DNA from 3 places in the Burkholderia sp. AU33423 genome. Region 2 is predicted to be linked to each of the others. Evidence: predicted binding sites of a transcription regulator. Region 2 holds the regulator's gene; each other region holds the start of a gene.
What was found. The regulator FNR, encoded in region 2, switches genes on or off when oxygen is low (the NO sensors DNR and NnrR bind a similar motif). The targets are predictions, from matches to a motif close to TTGATNNNNATCAA.
Positions count from the first base shown of each region.

Region 1: a site for FNR is predicted at 2,018-2,031, ahead of adhP (alcohol dehydrogenase AdhP). Genes of this name have one in related genera too.
Region 3: a site for FNR is predicted at 2,176-2,189, ahead of CFB50_RS25700 (universal stress protein). Genes of this name have one in related genera too.

Region 1 covers NZ_NKFH01000007.1:1,715,167-1,720,540, reverse strand. Annotated here, with positions in the region: gene CFB50_RS26265 (TonB-dependent receptor) at 1-1,511, opposite strand, end outside; gene adhP (alcohol dehydrogenase AdhP) at 2,090-3,118, shown strand; gene CFB50_RS26255 (sialidase family protein) at 3,188-4,633, opposite strand; gene CFB50_RS26245 (MarR family winged helix-turn-helix transcriptional regulator) at 5,091-5,374, opposite strand, start outside.
Region 2 covers NZ_NKFH01000006.1:79,791-85,164, forward strand. Annotated here, with positions in the region: gene CFB50_RS18155 (aldo/keto reductase) at 1-818, opposite strand, end outside; gene CFB50_RS18165 (LysE/ArgO family amino acid transporter) at 1,203-1,823, opposite strand; gene CFB50_RS18170 (LysR family transcriptional regulator ArgP) at 1,934-2,827, shown strand; gene fnr (fumarate/nitrate reduction transcriptional regulator Fnr) at 2,881-3,627, opposite strand; gene CFB50_RS18180 (universal stress protein) at 3,730-4,197, opposite strand; gene CFB50_RS18185 (DUF3005 domain-containing protein) at 4,774-5,184, opposite strand.
Region 3 covers NZ_NKFH01000007.1:1,585,372-1,590,745, reverse strand. Annotated here, with positions in the region: gene CFB50_RS25710 (DedA family protein/thiosulfate sulfurtransferase GlpE) at 1-525, opposite strand, end outside; gene CFB50_RS25705 (cupin domain-containing protein) at 711-1,217, opposite strand; gene CFB50_RS25700 (universal stress protein) at 1,588-2,058, opposite strand; gene CFB50_RS25695 (PAS domain-containing sensor histidine kinase) at 2,383-4,491, shown strand; gene CFB50_RS25690 (response regulator) at 4,488-5,135, shown strand; gene CFB50_RS25685 (lysozyme inhibitor LprI family protein) at 5,203-5,374, opposite strand, start outside.

The DNA of each region.
Region 1 (5,374 bases), on a different contig from region 2:
ACGCTGCCGCGGTTCGGCCCGCTCGCATAGCGCAGCGACAGGTCGGTCGACACCGCCTTTTCCTTCGACGCGTTCGGGTTGCCGATCAGGAACTGGCCGGTCGCATCGTGCGGGCCGTTCGAATATAGCTCGTAGAAGGTCGGCGCGCGTTCGGTGTATGCGACGTTGGCCGCCACCGACCACACGGGCGTCAGCGAGAACAGTGCGCCGGCCGACAGGCTGCCCGCGTTGAATTCACGCGGCTGCGCGCCCGCGAATTTCTCGACGCCGGCCGGATCGGGATCGACCTTCACGTGTTCGAAGCGGCCGCCGAGGCTCAGCTTCAGCGCCGGGACGACCTGCCATTCCTCGAGGCCGAACAGCGCGACGCTGTTGGTGCGCGTGGACGGCACGAGCAATTCGTCGCCGAGCGCGGAGAACGTGTTCTGGCCGAACTGCACGCCGATCGCGCCTTCGAACGGGCCGATCTTGCGATGCTGCGCTTCGATGCGCGCCTCGTAGCCGCGGTTGCGGAAGGTGGTCGCCGTCTCGCCGTTGTTGACTTCCTTGTGACGGTAGTCGGTGTACGCGAAATCGAATTTCAGCTTCGTGAACGGCCCGCTCAGGTTGCGCACCTCGGACGCGAGCGCGAGGCGCTCCTGGCGCATCCGCAGCCGCACGTCGCTTTCCGCGACGGAGCCGTAGTTCGATTCGTAGCCGCTGTACGACAGGCCCGCGAAGCCGTCCGCCCACGTGTACGACGCGCCGACCGCGCCGCCGTGCACGCGGCCGTCGCTGTTCGGTACGTTGCCGTACGGCTGCGGCGTGTCGAGGCCGTCGATCGCGCGTTGCTGGCTGCTGCGCGCGTAGCCGGGAATCCGCAGCTTGCTCGTCTCGCGATCGAATGCATCGACGTGGAACGCGAAGCGGCCGTTGCCGCCTTCGACCTGCGCGGCGCCCGCGCGCACGGAATTCGCGCCGCCGTAGCGCGCGTCGAGCGCACCCGTCACGCCCTGGATCGCTTCGCGCGGAATCCGGTTGTCGATCGTGTTGACCACACCGCCCACCGCATTGCCGCCGTACAGCAGCGCAGCCGGGCCGCGCACGATCTCGACGCGTTCGATCGACAGCGGGTCCTGCGGCACCGCATGGTCGTACGACAGCGACGAGGCGTCGTACGCCGCGACGCCGTTCTGCAGCAGCCGGATCCGGTCACCATCCATCCCGCGGATGATCGGGCGGCCGACCATCGGCCCGTAGGTGGTGGTCGACACGCCGGGCAGCCCGTTCAGCGTTTCGCCGAGCGAATCGGCCTGGCGGCGCGTCAGCGCATCGCCGGAAAGCTGGGCGGTCGGTGCGATCAGTTCGTTGTCGCCGAGCGGGTTCGCAGTCACGAAGATCGGGGCGAGCGCGGTGGTCGGCGGCGTGCCGGACACGGCGGGCGGTTCGGTCTGCGCGTGCGCGACGGCGGCGAACAGCATCAGCGAAAGGGACGAGAGCGGGCGAAGCGGTAGACGAGGGAGGTCGCGCATGGTCGGTGAATCGGTTGGAATCGGATCGGATAACGAGCGATGCAGGTCACGGCTGGATACGATATATTGTTGCGTCTACGGCGCGCAGTGACCCGTTGGAACATGGCTCGGCGAGGCTCGGCCACCCAAAGTGGAACGGCGTCAGGCGGACGAGCACGCGAAATGATATGTTATATCATTTCAAAATCCAAGCCGGATGGCGGGATCCTGTCGGGTTTCCGTCGGATGGGTGGAATGGTGGCGGGAGCGGAAATCGTCCGCGCGGTGTTCGGAGCGATCGCCTGAACCGGGTGATGCGATGCGCATGCCGACGCGTTGCCGATGCGCCGGCCAGGTGCGTGTTGCCCGCGTTCGGTGTCCGTCGAAGCTGCCCGCCGGACGCAGCCCTGCGCCGATCGATGCGGCAGGCGCGGACCTCCGCTCCTGAGTCAGGGCCAGTGCGATTCAGCGTCGCGCGACGGTGCGACGTCTTGTAGCGGTGGCCATCGCTGTGCATTGCCCGGGTGTTGATACGTATCAACGTCCTTCGATTCCGAAACCGGATACTGGATCGCTCTTCGACCAGGCAGGAGCGACCCATGACCCAAACCATGAAAGCGGCCGTCGTGCACGCATTCGGCGAACCGCTGCGCATCGAGGAAGTACCTGTGCCGACACCGGGGCCCGGCCAGATCCTCGTCAACATCAAGGCGTCGGGCGTGTGCCACACCGACCTGCACGCGGCCGACGGCGACTGGCCGGTCAAGCCGGCGTTGCCGTTCATTCCGGGCCATGAAGGCGTGGGCATCGTCGCGGCGGTCGGGGCGGGCGTCACGCACGTGCGCGAGGGCGATCGTGTGGGCGTGCCGTGGCTCTACACGGCCTGCGGCCATTGCGAGTACTGCCACACGGGCTGGGAAACGCTGTGCCACGGCCAGCAGAACACCGGCTATTCGGTGAACGGCAGCTACGCGGAATACGTGCTGGCCGATCCCGACTACGTCGGCCATTTGCCCGCGCAGGTTGCGTTCGACGAGATCGCGCCGATCCTGTGCGCGGGTGTCACCGTCTACAAGGGCATTCGCGTGACCGATACGCGCCCGGGCCAGTGGCTCGCGATTTCCGGTATCGGCGGCCTCGGGCACGTGGCCGTGCAGTATGCGCGCGCAATGGGTCTGCACGTCGCGGCCGTCGACATTTCACCCGACAAGCTCGCGCTGGCGCGGCAGCTCGGCGCGGAACTGACGATCGACGCGTCGATCGACGATCCGGCCAAGGTGATCCAGAAGGAGATCGGCGGTGCGCACGGCGTGCTCGTCACGGCCGTGTCGCGCAGCGCGTTCGCGCAGGCACTCGGGATGGTGCGGCGCGGCGGCACGGTGGCGCTCAACGGCTTGCCGCCGGGCGATTTCCCGTTGCCGATTTTCTCGACCGTGCTGAACGGCATCACCGTGCGCGGGTCGATCGTCGGTACGCGGCGCGACCTGCAGGAATCGCTCGACTTCGCAGCCGATGGCCTGGTGCGCGCGCATATCCATCGCGACCGGCTCGGCAACATCAACGACGTGTTCGCGAAGTTGCGCGAAGGCAAGGTCGACGGGCGCATCGTGCTGACCGACATGCATTGATGCCGTGAACACGCACACGCCGCCGCGCGACGAATCGCGTCGTGCGGCGGCGTGGCGGTCACGCAAGCGTCATGGTGCGAAGAACACGTCGGTGCGGTTCGTCAGGTTGCCCGCGTTGGTCTGGACGAAGAAGGGATGGAACGACGACGACGGAAGCACGTCGAGCCCCTGGTAGTCGCCGATGAAGAAACCTTCGGCATTGGGGGCGAGCTTCATGTCGAACGGGCCGCCGACACGCCGCTCGTCGCCGAACGTCGTGCCGCCGTCATGCGAGATCTTGCGCCAGAAGCCGGTCGGCAGCGTCGTGGTGTTGCCGGCCTGCAGGTCGCGGAAGTCGTAGTACGTGACCATCACGGCCCCCGTGTTGTCGACGCGCACCGACGGATTGAACGCAGGGCGTCCGGTCGGCGTGTTCAACTGTTGTGGCGCGCTCCAGGTCGCGCCGCCGTCCTTCGACGTCGATACCGCGATCTCGTCGTACGTGCCGCCGTTGAAGCGGCTGTCCTGCCACACGACGTACAGCTGCCCCGACGCGGGATCGATCGCGGGTTCCGGAATGATGTCGCCGGTGCGCACCGGTTCGCCGGTGACCGGATCCGTGACGCCGACCGTCTGCAGGCCGGCGATCACCTGCGGTTGCGTCCACGTTGCGCCGTCGTCGGTCGACTTGATGAACGCGACCTTGCCGGCCGCCTTGCTGAACGGCGGCTGGATCAGGTCGAAGAAATCGTAGAGCGTGCCGCTCCTCGGATCGACGACGATCTGGTTGCCGATCGTCTGCTGGCGTGAAGGCACGTTGACGATCACTTTCGGGGCGCTCCACGTCTTGCCGCCGTCGGTCGTCTTCGAAAACAGCGTCGGGCCGCGGTACGCCTTCGTGTGCAGGTTCGCATATGGGTTGCCGTTCGGCAGCTCGAGGCGGTCCCATACCGCATACGCCGTGCCGGCCTTTACCGGGTTCGCGGTCACCGATTCCTTGTCGTTGAAGAACTGCGTCGTCGGCTCGTCGTTCGCGATCAGCACCGCGGGGCTGCTCCAGGTCTGCCCGCCGTCGGTCGAAACCGACGCGGCAACCGCATTGCTGTTGTTCGACTGGTTGAACGAGATCGACACCGAGTACGCGGTACCGTCCGGCCCGAACGAGACCCACGGATCGGACGCGCGTTCGTACTTGAGCCCGCCGGGCGCGCAAGCGCTGAACGGCTGCGGCGTGCGCGCCCAGGTCGCGCCGCCGTCGAATGTGTAGCCGGCGACGAGCCCGTGGGCGCCGCCGTTCGACCAGCGGTCCTGCTGCCACACGCCGATCATGTTCATCGGGTTGGCAGGGTTGACCGATAGCCACGGCTCGACTTCGGCGTTCACGTAGTTGGTGCCAGGGCCGCCGATGGTGCAGGCGGCGAACGGGCTCGGGCCGGACACGACGACGGGATCGGCGTGCGCCGCGGCAGCGGCGGCCATCGCCATCGCGGCGGACAGGCGGGTGACAAGCGAGTAGGACACGATCATGCGTCGCATGGACTGCTCCTCGGTGACGTGCGGGTGCGATGGTGCGGCACGACGCGGCAGCGCGATCCGGCGCGCGGCGTCGTCTGCCGCGCATCAGGCCGATACGTGTCGCTCAGGATGCCGCTTCGGTCATCGCAATCCGCGTATGCTGGATGCCGCCAGCACTTCGGTTAAGACTCCTTTTCATTTTCATTGCTTGTCGGGTGTGTCTGCGATGTCGACCGGACGGGAAGGCTTGCCCGGGGAGGCGACGAATGCGTCGAGGTGGATTGCAATGTAGGCGATTCAAATGCCGCCCGGCAGGCAGTTTTTTGTAACAGTGCGTAGCCGGAAAGCGTTGCCGACAGAGGGCGGCGGGCACGCAAAAAATGCCGTCGAGACGGCATGAAAATCGAATCGAAAATGCGAATCGGAATCGCTTTCGATGGGGCGGGTGAGTGCCGGTGGCGATGCCGGAACGTGCCGCTCAGCGCTCCGCCGGAAACCGCTCCTGCAGCGCATGCAGCCAGCGCGCGACGACATCGAGTTCGTCGTCGGAAAACCCGTCGCACAGCTTGCCGTTGAGTTCGCGCAACAGCACGCGCGCACGTTTGAGCGCCGCGTGGCCTTCGTCGGTCAGGTACAGGCGCGTCGCGCGACCGTCGTCCGAATCGGCGTGGCGCGTAATGAGGCCGGCCTTCGCCATCCGGTCGGCAAGCCCCGTCATCGCGGACGGCGCAAGCTGCAGCGCGGCGCCGACTTCACCGATCA
Region 2 (5,374 bases):
GCGATCTGCCACGCGAGTGCGATCGCGGCCGGCTGCGTGCCGTGCTTCTCGGCCACCGCATCGAGCGTGGCGAGAATGCGCAGCCCGCGTTCATTGAGATACCCGGCGACGCGATCGCCGCGCACACTCTTCTTCAGGTCGGCCTCGCTGCGGTACTTGCCCGACAGGAAGCCGCTCGCGAGCGCGTAGTAGTTGACGACACCGAGCTTCAGGTCGCGCACGACCGGTTCGAGATCGCGCTCGTAGTCGGCGCGGTCGAGCAGGTTGTATTCGGGCTGGATGACCTGGTACGCGGGCAGGCCGTCGCGCTGGCTGATGTCGGCGGCTTCGCGCAGGCGTGCGCCGCTGTAGTTCGATGCGCCGATGATGCGCACCTTGCCCGCGTCGATCAGCGTTTGATAGGCGCCGAGCGTTTCTTCGAGCGGGGCCGTATCGGCGAGGTCGCGATGCGAGAAATACAGGTCGATGTAGTCGGTCTGGAGGCGGCGCAGCGAATCGTCGGCGGCTTTCAGGATGTTGTCGCGGGTCAGCCCCGCGCGCGCGCCCAGCAGCCCGACCTTGGTCGCGATCACGACCCGCTCGCGTTTGCCGGTACGCTTGAGCCATTTGCCGATGATCGTTTCGGATTCACCGCCGCTGTTGCCGGGAACCCAGGCCGAATAGACGTCGGCCGTGTCGATGAAGTTGATGCCGGTGTCGGCGAGCGCGTCGAGCAGCGCAAACGACGTGTTCTCGTCGACGGTCCAGCCGAAGACGTTGCCGCCGAACGCTAGCGGCGAAACCTGGATGTTCGACGTGCCGAGGGTGCGTAGTGCCATGTTCTGCTCCGATATCTGCGGGGTGACGGAATGGAACTTCGGGATGGGCCGCAACGATCACGGCGAGACGACGGGGTACGCGGTGCGGTCACGCCGTTGTCGCGGGACGCCGGACATTCTCGCCGATCGCTCCGATTCGTGCAGGCGGCGCGCCGTCGCGATGGCAGGCGATTTGACGCAGTTGACGGACACCCCGTCCGTTGCGTGAGCGCTTCGCGTGGCTGCGTTCGATCAGGAACCGATTTTTGTTGCGGCTGGCGTGGCGGGGCGCGGAACCGCGCGTGGGCGGGAGCGGGTGGAAGGGCGGGAAGGGATGCTCCAGCGTGGCGCCGGAGCGGGCGGGACGACGGGCGGCGAGCGGCCGCCCGTGCGACGGTGAACCGGTCAGCGCAACTGCACCGCCGCGAGAAACAGCACCATGCTGCCGATCGCGCCATCCAGCACGCGCCACGCCATGGCCTTGCGGAACCACGGTGCCAGCAGTCGCGCACCGTAGCCGAGCCCGAGGAACCACACGACGCTGACCGACATCGCGCCGATCGCGAACGCGAGCCGCGCGCCTTCCGGCTCGCGTGCGCCGGCCGTGCCGATCAGCAGGAACGTGTCGAGATACACGTGCGGGTTGAGCCACGTGAACGCGAGCGTCATCAGCACGATCGCGAGGCCGCTCTGCGGCGGCGGCGCGACCGCGTCGCCGCGCACGTCGAGCGTTTCGTGGCCCGGCTTGAACGCGCGGCGCAGCGCGTTGATGCCGAACCACGCGAGATACGCGAGGCCGAGGTACAGCACCGCGTGGACGAAGGTCGGATAGCGTTCGACGAGCACCGATGCGCCGCCCACGCCCGCGCCGATCAGGATCATGTCGGACAGTGCGCACAGCAGCACGATCTTGCCGACGTGTGAGCGCATGATGCCCTGCCGCAGCACGAATGCGTTCTGCGCGCCGATGGTGACGATGAGCGATCCGCAGAGTACGGCGCCGTGGGAAAAAGCGAGCCAGTTCATGGTGGGTGACAACAGTGGAAGCAGTGGACGGATGAATCGGGTAGCGCTAGTCTGCGGTCAGCTTGAAAATAAGAGAAGCTAAATCACCTAATGCGGATTAAGGAAATCTAATGCTCGACTACGCGTTGCTCGATGCCCTCGCGGCCGTGATCCGGCACGGCTCGTTCGAGCGGGCGGCCAAGGAACTGAACGTCACGGCGTCGGCCGTGTCGCAGCGCGTGAAACTGCTGGAGGAGCGGGTCGGCAGCGTGCTCGTCAAGCGCGGGCAGCCATGCGTTGCGACGACGTCGGGGGCGCTGCTGTGCCGGCACACCGAGCGCGTGCAACTGCTCGAGGCCGAACTGGGGGGCCGGATGCCGGCGTTGCCGGGCCAGATCGCGAGCGCGTGGCCGACGTTGCGCGTGGCCGTCAACGACGACAGCGTCGCGACGTGGTTCATCGACGCGGTCGGGCCGTTCTGCACGGAGCGCGAGACGTTGCTCGACCTCGTGATCGACGACCAGGATTACACCGCGTCGCGCATTCGCGACGGCAGCGTGCAGGGCGCGGTGACCGCGCAGGCGGAGCCGATCCAGGGGTGCCGGTCGGAGCGGCTCGGGCGCATCCGCTATCGCGCGGTGTGCTCGCCGGCTTTTTACGAACGCTACTTCGACGCGGGCATTACGCGCGATGCGCTGCGCCGCGCACCGTGCGTGATGTTCAATCCGAAGGACGGGCTGCAGGCGCGTTTCATCCGGCGCGTGACGCGTGCGGATCTCGATCCGCCGCAGCACTGGATACCGCACGTCGCGGGCTACCTGCGTGCGTGCGAAACGGGCTTGGGATGGGGGATGTGTCCGGACCGGATGGTCGACCGCCAGCTGGTGGCGGGTGAACTGGTCGACATGTCGCGCGGGCGAACGATCGACATCGACCTTTACTGGCAGAGCTGGCGTTTGTCGATCGGCTGGCTCGACGATTTCAGCGCGGCGCTGAAGGCGCGCGCCGCGCTGTTTCTCGATTGACTGATCGCGTGACGCAGGCGGCGCGCGAGAGGGGCGCGCCGTGCGGCATCACATCAGACGTGATGCAAACCGTCGAAATCGACGATCTGGACGTGGCGGCCCTGCATTTCGATCAGGCCGCGCTTCTGGAATTTCGACAGCGTGCGGCTGACCGTTTCGAGCGTCATGCCGAGGTAGCTGCCGATGTCTTCGCGCGTCATCCGCAGGTTGAATTCCGACGGCGAGTAACCGCGCTTCAGGTAGCGCGACGAGACGTCGAGCAGGAATGCGGCGACACGTTCTTCGGCATTCAGCGAACCGAGCAGCATCGTTTGCGACGTTTCGCGCACGATCTGTTCGCTCATCAGCTTGTGCATGCGCAGCTGCATCGAACCGGCTTCGGAGCAGAGCGTCTTGAGCGCGCTGTATGGAATCACGCAGACCGAGCTGTCTTCCAGCGCGACCGCGGTGCGCGGATGCGTGTCGTCGCAGATGCCGTCGAGGCCGAGCGCTTCGCCGGCGAGATGCAGGCCGGTGACCTGCTCGCGGCCGTCGTGGCGCGTCGCGATGGTTTTCAATGAACCCGAGCGCACGGCGTACAGGTTGTCGAATGCGTCGCCTTCGCGGAACAGCGCTTCGCCGCGCTTGACGGGGCGCGCCGCGCAGATGACCGACTCGAGGCGACTGAGCGCCTCGGGCGCCAGGCCCTGCGGCATGCACAGGTGCCGCATTGCGCACGACGAGCAGTGCGCGGCCTGGCGAGGAGCCCAGCTACCGGCATGAGGCGTGGCGGCGGGACGTGTGGCGACGGGCGTCAGCATGATCGTTTACTCCGGCGTTGAATCGACGGAATCATTGTCCCACCGCAACTTGGCGCTGTCGGGTGACAAAACGTCGCGACGCGCGCGCATGCCGAACGCTGCTCACGCGGCCGGTTCGTCGACGTTGGCGGCCGCCGGAATCAGCAGCACGGGCAGCGTCGCGTGGCGCACGCATTGCTCGGCGATGCTGCCGAGCACGAGACGGCGGAACCCGCGGCGGCCGTGCGTGCCGAGCACGATGAGATCGGCACCGAACGCTTTCGCGCCGTCGAGGATCAGTGACGACACGTCGTTGAGCGACGTCGCTTCGCCCAGCTTCGTCTCGCCTTTCACGCCCGCTGCCTGCATCAGCGCGGTGAAATCCTTCGCGAGTGCGTTGCCCTGCGCGACGAGCTGATCGCGCAGCACGGATGGATCGTAGCCGGGCACGTTGTAGTAGATCGCGGCGTTCTCGACGACGTAGAACGGTTGCAGCTCGGCACCGTGCGATTTCGCGAGCGCCAGTGCGGCATCGAACGCATGGCGGGACGTGTCGCTGCCGTCGACGGCAACCAGAATACGCTTGTACATAGTGTCTCCGAGTGGCGGGTTGAAACGAAGTCGGCCGGATGGCCGATCGGGCTGGGCAATGCGCAGGCTGCGAGGCAGAGTAAACCAATGACCGGGACTTTGCAGTGAGGTGCCGGTCGTGCCGCGCGGCGGCGCCGCTTCCGTTTCCGCGGCGCACTGCCATGCATCTGGCGCATGCTGCGACGCGCGACGCGCGACGCGTGTCGTGCGACGTGGTGGTCGCTGTCGTCTGCATCGTCGACGGGAAGGCATGCGCGCGCATCGGCGTCGCGCGTGGCGCACGCACACGCGCACGCCGATCGCATCGACACGGCACGACGGTCACGCGGATGCATTGCCCGCATCGCCATTCAATCGCAACCGCGGCGTTTCGACATGACCTCGATCAACGCATGTGCGTCAGCGCAATTCACGGCGTGCATGGCACTGCCGGTGCCGCTGCGTGGAATCGTTCGTTCGTGCATCGTGCGGTTGCCGGTGCAGGATCGGCACACGATCGCGTATGCCGATCCCCGGCCATCGGCTGCCGGCCGATACCGGTGCGCAATCGAACGATCGATTCAAACGCCGCGCCGGCTATCTCGGCACGGCGGTCAGCTCGAAGACGCGTTCCGGCCGACGCTGGTGGCCGGGCCAGTACGTGCTGCCGTACATCCGGTGGACGGGGCCGAACAGCGCGTCGCTCATGGGTGGCGGCGCGTCGAAGCCCTTCTCGATCACCATGTAGCCGGCACGCAGCGCGAACGCCGGATGATTGCCGCCGGGGCGGCTGTCGAAACCGGCGAAGCCGTCGCCGGCTTCCGGCATCGCATTGACGAGCGACGCGTTGCTGCGCGTGATTTCGTCGGGCGAGATCGGTCCGCCGCCGGCAAGGCGCGACGCCTCTCGGTTCTTGCCGTCGGTGTCGACCGTGCTGTCGTGCGTGTCGTCGTTGTCGAGCTCGATGCTGCGCGGACGCGAACGATCGGTTTGATCGGATGATTCCATCGCGGCTCTCCTCGCGGCGAAGCGTTCCGGATCGAAGCAAATCCCGTTCCGGGCGTGACGGGAAAAGGCGCGCGGGCGATCGCCGCGGTCGCGCGACGCGCACTGATTTGTCATGATTTATTTCAGCTAGAAGACCCGTTTTCTACAGAGTATGATTCTTTTCCTGCGAAGCGGCGACAGGGGATTCGGT
Region 3 (5,374 bases), on a different contig from region 2:
CGTGCCGCCGCTCGCGCGCACCCACAGCACGAACTGGACGATCTGGTCGTGAATGGCCGCGCCGCCGACCAGCCAGAACGCGGCCCACAGCGATGCGCCGGCCAGGTCCCAGAACAGGAACACGCCGACGCCGATCGCGGTCGTGCCGAGCAGTGGCGCCGACACGAGGCCGAGGCCCGGCAGGAATTTCGACAGCACCAGCAGCGGCGCGCCGTATCTTTCGAATACGTTACGTGCGAAACGCAGCGTCGTGTCGAGCGACAGCGAGAAGCGCACGAGGCCGTTCAGCAGGCGCCGGCCGCGCGTGCGGCCCATGAAGAACCACAGCGAATCGGCCAGCATCGTCGCGCCGATTGCCGCCGCGAACATGCTGACCCAGGACGCCTGCCCCATTGCCGCCATCGTGCCGCCGAGAATCAGCATCGGCACGGCCGGCACCGGCACGCCGAGCTGCGTGATCAACACGCTCGCGAACACGGCCCATGGGCCGAGCGACGATGGAATAGCGATGGGAAAGTGCCACACGGCGGCGCTCCTGGAGGGCATGCAGCCGTGCGACGAGGGCCGTCGGCACCGCTGGGCAACGGCTGCCGCGGCACGCCCGCGGCCGACCCGATGCACCACGGCATTCTAAACGGGTTTGGCCGCGACCGCGCGGAACACGCACCGTCGGCACGGGCTTCGCGCCCTTGGCGGCACCGCCGTGACCGTCACATGTCCGTGCGCTGGGCGAGCTGCCCGACGTGTTCCGCGTAGTCGGGAAACGAGGCGGCCAGCGCGGCCGCGTCGGCCAGTTCGAATTCCGCGAACTCGAAGCCCGGCGCCACCGTGCAGCCGACGAGCGCGACGTGCTCCGGCGCCGCGCAGCGCGCGCCGAACCAGCTTCCGGCCCGGACGACCGCCTGGAACACGGTGCCCGGATGCGTGAGCGGGTTGCCGAGCCGATGGATCGTCAGCCCGTCGCGCTCGTCGAGCACCCACACTTCGATCGGGTCGCCCGCGTAGAAATGCCAGACTTCGTCGGAACGGATCCGGTGCCACGACGAATACGCGCCGTCGCACAACAGGTAGTAGATCGCGGTCGACGCGGCGCGTGGCGCGCCGTCGGCCGGACGCACGACCGAATCGGTTGCACGGTAGGTTTCGCGGAAATAGCCGCCTTCGGGATGCGGCTGCAGGTCGAACTGGCGAATCAGGTCGGTAGCGGAGATCGGCATGGCGGATGACGTCGGTAAGGTAAGGAACCGGGCACCCGGCGTACGGCCTCGCTTCGCTCATCGCGAGCGCGACCGCATATCGCCGGATGCTGCTGCGTCGATCGCCGCGGCCATGCGCGCGGCGAACAAGCGGACACCGGTCGATGCTGCCAGAACTGCGTGTCGGGATGCAACCGCCGGCACGCGATCGCGCCCGTGAAGGGGCATCGGGCATGCTGCCCTCGCGCGGCCAATGTGACGGCAGCGACAGCCGCGCTCACATGCCGCGCGGCGTGCGTTTCCGTTTCATCGGGCGGTCATCCGACGAATGCGCGAGACGGTCGCCGCCCGCGACCGCCCGTGCGTCAACGTCGGCGCGTTGCCGCGTGCGTCACGCAGTCGCCGCCGTACCCGGCTCGTTGTGCCGCACCAGCAGCACGGGCCGGTCGGCCGCGCGCAGCAGCGATTCGGCGACGCTGCCGAGCAGGAGCCGGCGCAGGCCATGCCGCCCGCTCGTGCCCATCACGATCAGGTCGGCATCGGCTTCGGCAGCCGTGCGCATCAGCACGGTGGCGACATCCTCGCCGTACGCGTCGAGCGCGCGCACGGTGCCCGACACATGCTCCTGCGCGAGCACCGCCTTCGCATCGTCGAGCACCGGCGTCACGGCATCGGTCGCGGCCGCATCGCCTTCGCGCGCGGCAGCGAAGCCCGCATCCACGTCGACGAGCTGCGGTCGGTGCTCGACGACATACGCGCAGGTCACTTCACCGCCGGACGCCGCCGCGATCCGGATCGCCTCGTTCAGCGCGAGACGCGCGCTCGGGCTGCCGTCGAGCCCGACGAAAATCCGCTTGTACATGGTCCGTCCCTCCGACCGGGCACGCATCGCGCGTCGCGCGACGGCGGCCCGTTATCGCCCCCCGGCCCGGTGCCGGGTGGCCTGCCGAACAGTCTGCCCCACGTGCCGACGCGCCCGTTGATGCGCGTCAAAGCGCGGCCGGCGCGCCCGCTGCTTCCCGCCGGTTGCCGCAATTTCTAGTGGCCCCATTACAAAAAACGTGTAAATCGCGCACAATTTCATCTTGAAAATAGACGTTGCGTGCAGCCGGTGCGAGTTTTACCCGGTTTTGCTGTGCTGCTCCCGGTGCCAGCGAGCAGCCCCTGACAACAGAATGCCAATCGAATGACCGCAAGTGGAACCCGGACGCGTGACACCCGAGGGCCCACGCGCCTCCAGATCATGTTACGCCAGCCGCTCGCGGCCGGCGTCGTTGCACTGTGCGCCGGCGCCGTGCTGTCGCTCGGCGTCGCGCTGCTCGTGCGCGAGCAGTGGCAAGGCGCCGTCCATACGCGTTTCGAACGCCGCACGACGCACGTGACCGCGATGCTCCGCCACGAGCTGCAATCCGGCGCGGCCGTGCTCGAAGGCGCGCGCGGCGCGTTCAGCCTCGTCCCGGGCATGACGCCCGAACAATGGCGCCGGTATGCGGAGATGCTCGACCTCGACAGCGGCCGCTCGCCGGTCCGCCAGATCGGCTATGCGCCGCTGCCGCCCGCGACGCGCACCGCCCTCGCCGGCGCGAAGCCGGTGCCGGCCGGCATGCTCGCGACCGCCGCGCTCAGCGCACCGGCGTCGAATTCACCGGTCGTGCGTTTCGGCGCGTCCGACGCGGCGCCGCTCGGGCGCGCGCTGCAGACCGGCGACGTCGCGCTCGGCGTCCACCCGGCCGACGACGACACGTCGCGCGACGCCCGCACCTTCACGCTGTTCCTGCCGGTTGCCGCGTCACCGCATGCTGCCGCCACACCGCCCGGCCCGCGTGAAACCGGCGCCGACGGCGTGCTGTTCGCGGCGTTGAGCCCGCGACGCCTGGTCGAGCGGGCGCTCGACGCGGAACGCGGGATCGACGTATGGATCACCGCCGGCGGCGACCGGCGCGCGATCGTCAGCGTCGAAACGACGACCGACGAGGCGTCGGCTTCGCCCGACCTGATGCGGCGCACCGACGAACTGAATTTCGGCGGCACGGTGCTGACGCTCGCGTATTCCGCGGATGGCCGCCCGAGCGCCACCGGTGCGCAACGCGCGGCCGGCACCGTGCTCGCCGCGGGGTTGATCGCGTCGATCGCATTCGCGGTGCTGATCCATGCGCTGCTGCGCGCCCGCTCCGCCGCCGATTCGGGCGCGAGCAGCCGCGGCATCCTCAACGAGGCGCGGATGATGGGCATCATCCGTTCGTCGATGGAAGCGATCATCACGATCGACGAAAAGCAGACGGTCGTGATCTTCAATCCGATGGCCGAGCAGGTGTTCGGCGTGTCCGCGATGGAAGCGATCGGCGCGCCGCTGTCGCGCTTCATTCCCGAGCGGTTCCGCGCCGCGCACGCCAGGCACGTCGACCAGTTCGGCGTGACGGGCGTGTCCGAGCGGCAGATGGGCCGCCAGCGGGTGCTGTTCGGGTTGCGCGCCAACGGCGAGGAGTTCCCGATCGAGGCGTCGATCTCGCAGATCCGCGACGCGTCGGGCAAGCTCTATACGGTGATGCTGCGCGACATCACCGAGCGGCAGCGCGCCGAGAACGCGCTGAAGCAGTCGCGCGAGGAATTGCGCGAACTGTCCGCGAACCTGCAGAACGTGCGCGAAGAGGAAAAGACCCGCATCGCGCGCGAATTGCACGACGACCTCGGCCAGCAGCTCACCGCGCTGAAGATGGATCTGTCGGTGATCGAACAACAGCTGCGCGTGCCGGGTCGCATACAACCCGACGAAGACGTGCAGACGCACCTGCAGGGCATGCGGCGGCTGATCGACACGACGGTCGCGTCGGTGCGGCGCATCGCGGCCGACCTGCGGCCCGTGATGCTCGACGATCTCGGCCTCGTGCCCGCGATCGAATGGCTCGCGAACGATTTCACGAACCGCTACGGAATCGATGTCGAACGGCACATCGAAACCGGCGGGCTCACGTTCACCAGCGCGGGCGCGACCACGTTGTTCCGGATCGTCCAGGAAGCGCTGACGAACGTCGCGCGTCACGCGGATGCGACGCGCGTCGCGCTGCGGCTCGACGTCGAGGAAGGCTTCTGCGTGCTGCGCGTCGCGGACAACGGCCGCGGCTCGGTGCCCGGCGGTCCGACCCATGAAGACAAATCGTTCGGCCTGATCGGCATTCGCGAACGCGCCCACATGCTGGGCGGCACCGTGACGATCGACACCGCGCTCGCGCGCGGTTTCTCGATCACCGTCGCGCTCCCGCTCAGTACCGTCCAACAGGAAACGCTCATCTCATGATCAAGGTGCTCATCGCCGACGACCATACGCTCGTACGCGACGGTCTGCGACACATCCTCCAGAACGCCACCGGATTCGAGGTGGCCGGCGAAGCCTGCGACGGCCCGTCGACGATCGCGCTCATACGCGCCACGCCCGCGCAGGTGCTCGTGCTCGACCTGTCGATGCCGGGCCGCAACGGCGTCGAGCTGATCAAGCAGATCAAGGACGAGAAGCCCGCGCTGCGCGTCCTCGTGCTGACCATGCACGCGGAGCAGCAATACGCGGTGCGCGCGTTCCGCGCCGGTGCGTCCGGGTACCTGACGAAGGAAAGCGCGAGCGCCGAGCTGGTCGGCGCGGTCACCAAGGTGGCGTCAGGCGGCGTCTACGTGAGCCTCGCGATGGCCGAGCAGTTCGCGCAGAGCCTGAACGAGCCGGCCGAGACGCTGCCGCACCAGCGGCTGTCCGACCGCGAATTCGATGTGTTCCGGCGGATCGCAGCCGGCCAGACGCTGACCGAGATCGCCAACGCGCTGTGCGTGAGCGCGAAGACGGTCAGCACGTACAAGACGCGGATCCTGGAAAAGATGCAGATGCCGCACGAAGCGGCGCTGGTGCGTTACGCGATGCGGCACAAGCTGCTCGACGAAACGGACGACGTGTAACGGACGGCGTCCGGCAGCGGCGGGATGGCAGGTGCCGCCGGCCGGGCGGCGCGCCCCGCTTACCCGCTTACTTGGCCGCCACGGGGCACGCGAGATCGCCTTCCTCGCACGACAGATAGCCCTTCAGCGTTTCGGTGCGCAATTTCGTCAGATCGTCGAGGCAGGTCGACACGACCATCGGATACGCGCTGCCGCCCTCGGCGTTCGTGCTGGAGAAGTTGCATTCGGCATCGCGGTAC